2 regions of the Jeotgalibaca arthritidis genome follow, and region 1 is predicted to be linked to the other one. Evidence: riboswitches for the same ligand, from Rfam matches in the RefSeq annotation. Region 1 holds a riboswitch; the other holds the start of a gene.
The links. A riboswitch is a leader RNA that binds a small molecule or an ion and turns the genes downstream of it on or off. The one in region 1 is predicted to bind FMN.
Positions count from the first base shown of each region.

Region 1 (3,579 bases):
TTCTCAACATACTTTCCAATCATATCGCATTCAAGGTTTACGGTATCACCCATTTTCTTTTGTAATAGGATTGTCTCTTCCCCTGTATGAGGAATAATAGAGACTTTGAAAAACTGATCATTCACCGTGACTACTGTCAAACTAACACCATCAATGGCTATGGAACCCTTCTCGATAATGTAACGCAATAATTCCGGAGCTGTTTCAATCGTAATCCAAACGGCATTATCGTCACGCTTCAAGTTTCTAATCTTCCCTGTTCCATCGATATGCCCGCTAACTATATGGCCGCCAAGTCGCGTTGCCAAACTTAATGCTCGTTCCAAGTTCACGTAACTTCCAGGTACTAATTCCCCTATGTTAGTCCTGTTCAAGGACTCGGACATGACATCTGCCTCAAAAAAATCATTTCCTACTTTCGTCACCGTCAAACAAATACCATTTGTGGAGATGCTATCTCCGATACGAGTACCTTGTAATACTTTTTGTCCCTTTATTTTGAGTATCGAGGATTTTCTACCTCGTTTAATTGATTGAATGGTTCCCACTTCTTCAACAATTCCAGTAAACATCGTATTCCTCCATTCAATTTTTTCTCTTTATTTAGCAATATACCCTTCCACAAATAAATCTTCCCCGACCATCACAGCTGTCATCCGTTCAATTTGGAATACATTTTTTAATGAGTGAATCCCCGCTCCTTCTACAGCAGTCTTAGCCTCTTTCCCTCCGATTATTTTTGGTGCAATGTAAAATTGTATTTTGTCCACAATCCCTTCTTCCAAGGCTGAAAAATTCAGAGTTGCCCCACCTTCTAACAAGATACTATCGATGCCCCTAGCGCCTAATATATTCATTAATTCTCGTAAATGAACTCTTCCGTGTTTTTCTTTTGTTACAATCACTTCAATACCCATTTGTTTTAACATGTCTATTTTTTCTTTACGAGCTCTTCTTGTGGTCGCCACTATTGTCTTTGCTTCATCTTGTTGAGTTAGTACCTTTGAAGTGCTTGGAATCCTTAGCTGACTATCGACAACAATTCTAATAGGATTACGACTGTTCGTTATCCTGGAGGTTAGTCGAGGATTATCTTTGATAACCGTTTCTACTCCTACCATAATTCCCGATAGTTCGTGGCGCAAGGAGTGCACTTGTCTCCTGGATGTTTCGCCAGAAATCCATTGAGATTCATCAGTCACTGTGGCTGTCTTTCCATCTAGAGACATCGCGTTTTTCATAAACACAAATGGTTCTTTGGTAACAATGAATTTCATGAAAATCTCATTCAATTTTTGGCACTCTTCTTCTAACACACCTGTAACCACTTCAACTCCATTGCTACGAAGTTTTTCGATTCCCTTTCTTGCAACTAGCGGATTGGGATCGAGTGTCCCCACGACTACTCGTTTGATTTTCTTGTCTACTAGTAAGTTAGAACAAGGAGGTGTTTTCCCAAAATGAAAACAAGGTTCTAACGTCACATACAACGTTGCTCCAGCCACATCCTCTTTTGCAGATTCAATAGCATTTACTTCCGCGTGAGCCTGCCCATATTTTTGGTGGTATCCCTGCCCGATAACTTTTCCATTTTTCACTATTACAGCACCCACTAAGGGATTGGGAGATGTCCAACCTTTCCCTTTTTTTGCTAAGTTCAGTGCCATCCTCATATATTGATCATCCAATCATCTCACTCCTTCCAAAATAAAAAAGCCCTCAAGATTTTATCTCAGGGCTTTTGTCATTCTGTTTGTAAAGACACCACAAATAAATCCATATACTTTCGCATGTGGTTGTTGTTCTTTTAAACTGACGTCTTCTTTCATCCAGACTGTACTGTCGGCTTCGGAATCTAACCGAATCTGCCTCGCGGCTCGTGGGCTTTACCACCGGTAGGGACTTGCACCCTGCCCTGAAGACTATTTAATTTTTATGTTACTATACAAAAAAAGCTCCAGAATTTTATATCCAGGGCTTCGGCTTATAGTTAAATAAGACTATTTAATAATTGCTTCACAAACCCATAATCGCTACATGTTAAAAAAAGGTTGTGGGTATCTTAACTTCTCTGCAACTATCCTGCCTTCGCTTTATCCAGACTATACTGTCGGCTTCGGAATCTAACCGAATCTGCCTTACGGCTCGTGGGCTTTACCACCGGTAGGGACTTGCACCCTGCCCTGAAGACTATTTTTTGTAATGTCAGGATATATCGAAATACAATAGATGTCAATATCTTTTCCTTTAATTTTCTAAACTGTTTGCAAAAAACATACATACTTAGCCCATCTGACAGCTCTTTAAAAGCTGATCGGCGAATGTCCATATCTGAGTTCATAGATAGCTCGGGGAGTAGTTAAAAGGGGTCTCAGTTGCGCGAGTGCTTTCTCAACCGCAGATCTAATTTCACGTTTTTCGGTAATAAATTTCTATTAAAGACTCCTTCATCCGTTATGATATTCTTAGTTATTTTCCTGTACTCTTTAATAAAGAATACAAGTTGAGTCTTTCGAGAATAGTTTATTTTCTAAATTAGTTTTATAATCGACATAATTTTTTTATCAAAAGATAGTTATTTTTTGAGAACTGTAATACAATATAAAGATAGCGACAAACAGTCTAGGAAAGGAAAAGAAGATTGCACAGCCTTCTTCAGCGATTAAAATGATTAACTGGTTTAAAAAATGGCATATGGAAGCCACCTTTATTTATGAACAAGATCCATCCTGTCAAAGTGTCTGGGAAGCTTTCTTTCTTTTCCCCAGTATAAAAGCACTAAAGAAACACCAACGCGCACACCATCATTATTTGAAAAAACGCTATACTTATGCTAGATGGCTATCTGAACGTGCTAAATTTCAAACGGGTATTGAAATACATCCTGGCGCATCGATAGGAGACAACTTATTTATTGACCATGGTATGGGCGTTGTTATTGGCGAAACAGCCATTATCGGTGACCGTGTGAAGCTTTATCACGGCGTTACATTAGGTGGAACCGGTAAAGACAAAGGAGTTAAACGCCACCCAACAGTGGAAAATGATGTTGAAATCGGTGCAGGTGCGACCGTTTTAGGTAATGTCACCATTGGTCACCATAGTAAAGTGGGTGCCGGCGCAGTTGTTTTAGCTGACGTTCCGCCCTATTCCACGGCGGTTGGGATGCCTGCCCGCATTATTCCACACGATGAGAGACGGCAGTTAGATTAAAATTAAATAAAAATAAATTTGACTCTTTCTCATTATTTTGTTATATTTCTAAACAATATCAACAGACAGTGAAAAGAAGAGTACAGTTATTTAGCCTCCATAGCGAGTCCGGTCGGTGAAAAAGGATGAGGTCAACTAATTGGAAGTGCATCTTGGAGTCACATCATCGAGCGAATAGCCAGATGGTGTCGGGACTTGCCCGTTATCGCAAACTGCTATAAGTATGTAGTGGAATGAGATGGAACAGCAATTGTTCCATACGATTAAGGTGGAACCGTGAAGATGCTTCTTTGCCCTTAAAAACAGTGATTGGACTGTTTTTAAGGGCTTTTTTTCTGTCAAAAAATAATAGATAGAATGGAGAAT
Region 1 covers NZ_CP049740.1:456,586-460,164, forward strand. The annotation lists gene G7057_RS02235 (riboflavin synthase) at 1-572, opposite strand, end outside; gene ribD (bifunctional diaminohydroxyphosphoribosylaminopyrimidine deaminase/5-amino-6-(5-phosphoribosylamino)uracil reductase RibD) at 600-1,688, opposite strand; FMN riboswitch at 1,814-1,927, opposite strand; FMN riboswitch at 2,081-2,195, opposite strand; gene epsC (serine O-acetyltransferase EpsC) at 2,668-3,213, shown strand.

Region 2 (3,579 bases), 730 kb from region 1:
CCTGTTCCAGTTGGAAGAACTGAAATAACATTTTTGCCTTTAAGTAATGCTTGAATCGCTTCTTTTTGCCCTGTTTTAAAGTGGTCAAAACCAAACCGTTCGGTTAAGATGACTTCAAGATTTAGTTCTTCCACACTAGTCCTCCTCCATTCATAATTTGCATCAAACGATTTTCAAAAAAACTAATCTTCGGAAAATGGCTTTGAATCGCTTGATGATCCAAAGCTAGACCCTCACTGTTTGCTTGAGCCACAAAGGTCATCATCTCAGCTGTTAAAATTTTATCGAATGGAAAATGACGATACAAAATCGCAATTTCTGATAGATGATCATTTATTGTTGAAGCTTTTAAGTCTCTCATATGAGCAATTCTATCCAATGGATGACCCGCCATCCATAATACATATGTATCCCTTGTACTTGGCGGACATAATCGCCCTTCTAAGGATAATTGCTGATAGATGTGAAAGATGAGTGGGAAGCTGTGTTCTTTAAGCGAAACAGCATCCATTAGCCTTAACCAATCTTGATGCCAAGCCATTAAAATTTCAGTTTCTTCTAAACCAGTTAATAACGAAAGCTGATTTGCTGTTTTTCGACTAAGCTTATTCCCTTCAAATTGGCAAACGAATAGTCCTGCCTGAAGTCCTTCAACCTCTTCCAACAATCGAAGGAGTTCATGTCCAAGTTTCTTTGCTAGTACATCTTTTTCGAGTTGCTGTTCTTTAATATAGCTTTTAAGCCAACTTTGCTCTGTTAATCGTAATTGCAGAGGCACGTAGTGGTTATTTTTATGAGCTGATTCTGATGAAACTTGAATCAAGAATAAAAAACGACTTTTAAATTGTGGTAAAATTAAAGCATGTCTCATCTGACCGCTTTCTATAATTCTAGTATGGTCTCTGAAAAAATCCTGACAAAGATTTTGACCCGTTTGTGTTAATAGAAGACCGTCAGTTGTTGATGTTAATAAGCCAACTTGTTCAAAATAATTAAGCTTATTTTCAAAACTATCACGTTTCAATTTACCTAATAAACCATAGTAAGGCGCCAATTGATAACGGATGGCTTGTAACATGACGGATACAGTTCGCTTGCCAGATAAAATATGGTAAAGTGAATTTATTTTTCTAGGCTCTTTCATTGAAAAAATATCTAAAAACAGATAATCTAAATATGTGAGTTCCACAATTGCACCTACCTCTATACAGAAAGTTGTGTTCTTATGCATTATACCAAAATTAACAAGGAAAGTTGTATTGCTTGCGGATTATGCCAATTAATAGCGCCAGATTTATATGAGTACGATCAAGATGGCATCGCTTATACAAAAAAAGACGACAATAAAGGCATTATTGCTGTCGAAAACGATGAACTAGACGTATTCAAAAAAGCATATACGAGTTGCCCAACTGGCGCAATTCTTCGTTCTAATACGCCTTTTGAATAATAAAAAATGAGGTTGGAAAAAATCCAACCTCATTTTTGTTATTCATTATCCTAATTAGTCATGCAATTTTTTACTTAACCGTCAGCATTTTATTTTGTTTAACAAGCCAAGGTCGCAATTTAGGCAGCACCATTAAGAAAACAATACTAATAATCGTTCCTTTTACCAAATTAAAGGGTACAACACCTGCTAAAATGTATTCTGTTATGTTCCCGACGCTAAAGTTCAAAATCTTCAAATATAAAGGTGTAATGATATACAGATTAGCAATCGACAGAACGACTGTTAATGAGAGTGTTCCCAATAAAAATGCTACAATCGCACTTTTTTGACTCTTCGATTTTTTAAGCAACCAGTAAGCTGGGAAACAGTATGCTAGTGTTGCAATGAAACTTGCAAAATCACCAATCGGATAGCCCATATCCCCGCCAGTTTGAATATAATGTAAGATGGACCGTATTAAGGTCGACATAACGCCACCAACCGGGCCGTACAATAGAAATGATAGTAAGATCGGTAAATCACTAAAATCTACTTTCAAATAAGAAAAAGCGGGTATAACAGGAAATGCAATAAACATTAAAACAAATCCTAATGCACCAAATAATGAAATACCAACTAAACGATGTGTGTTACCTTTCAACATATGAATTCCTCCTGCGAAACTATCTCAGAGAATCCGTTTCTAAGACAACAAAAAAGACCTATTTCACCCTGTCTTCTAAAAAAGGTAGAAATGGCCCTTTGATGACTTGCATATCAAAGAAACATTATCTTCTTCCATCCAGACTATACTGTCGGTACTGGAATTTCACCAGTTCAACTTTTATCAAAACTGATAAAAGCTCGTGGACTCTAACCACCGGTCGGGAATTTCACCCTGCCCTGAAGACGTTTCATATTTTATTTATTTTTTATAGTTTCACTATACGTTATTGTGAATAAATAGTCAAACATTATTTTTAATTTGAAGTATTTTTTTCGTTATCGTAGAGTTCTTCCGCATACGGAAGTGTCACAATAAAAGTCGTTCCCTCATCCTGAACGCTGTCAACTGTCACATGACCTTTATGTTCATAAATAATCGAATGAACGAGAGACAGTCCAATACCGGAGCCATTGCTTGGTCTTGACCTGGCCTTATCATCTTTATAAAATCGCTCAAAAATAAAAGGAATACTCTCTTGTGTAATACCAATCCCATTATCAGATACTTTTATCAATACCTTGTCCAAGACATCATCCAAATGAACATGGATACGAATAAATCGTTTATCTCTGGCTTCTGGATCTGCAGAATAGCGGATGGCATTATCAATCAAATTATAAAAAACATGGTGCATTTTTTCTTCATCACATAATAAATACTCTAAGTTATTTTCAATTTCAACAGAAAAATCAATCTGCTCTTTCTCCAATTTATCCTTAAAACGATGATGAAGACGATCAAAAAAGTCATGCAATTGAACCATTTCATAATTCAAATGGACATAACCAGCCTTTATTCTGGAAAGATCTAGCAAGCTATCTATGGTCAAGCTCATTTCTGTTGCCTCATCATAAATAATTTTTGCCATTTCATTCTTTTCTTCAACACTCTCGGCGATATTATCAAGAATTGCCTCGCTATAGCCTTTAATCGTTGATAAAGGTGTTCTAAAATCATGAGAAACATTTGTAATTAATTCTTCTCTCATCGATATTAGCTGTTTAGCATAGGTGACATCTTCGATAAGTAATAAAATACCGTAAACACTATCTGAATTAGCTGATAACAAGGTTGAAAAACGAATATCAAAAATCTTTTGATTGTTTTGTAGTTCCATTCGTTGCCCTGCCTTATTGTTAAAGCAGTCTTCAATAATAGAATGGAACCTATCATCAATACCATCATCATTTAATTGGTCGGTCTTAATAAAAGAAGCATAATAGTGTTGTCCTAAACTATTCATCATTTTGACGGTCTTTTCGACATCAATAAAAATGACACCAATATTTAATGACTCATAAATGTGCTGTAGCAGTTCTTTTTCTTGTGTATTCATAATGGTACTTGCTTCCAATGCTTTACCCAGTTTGCTGACTGAGCTAGCTAAATTACCAATTTCATCATTAGTTTTGACTGAAAT
Region 2 covers NZ_CP049740.1:2,070,262-2,073,840, reverse strand. The annotation lists gene G7057_RS10435 (RecQ family ATP-dependent DNA helicase) at 1-134, opposite strand, end outside; gene G7057_RS10430 (helix-turn-helix domain-containing protein) at 122-1,189, opposite strand; gene G7057_RS10425 (ferredoxin) at 1,226-1,450, shown strand; gene G7057_RS10420 (ECF transporter S component) at 1,521-2,096, opposite strand; FMN riboswitch at 2,219-2,347, opposite strand; gene G7057_RS10415 (ATP-binding protein) at 2,413-3,579, opposite strand, start outside.
Region 2: another riboswitch for FMN. It lies ahead of G7057_RS10420 (ECF transporter S component); the one in region 1 lies ahead of ribD (bifunctional diaminohydroxyphosphoribosylaminopyrimidine deaminase/5-amino-6-(5-phosphoribosylamino)uracil reductase RibD).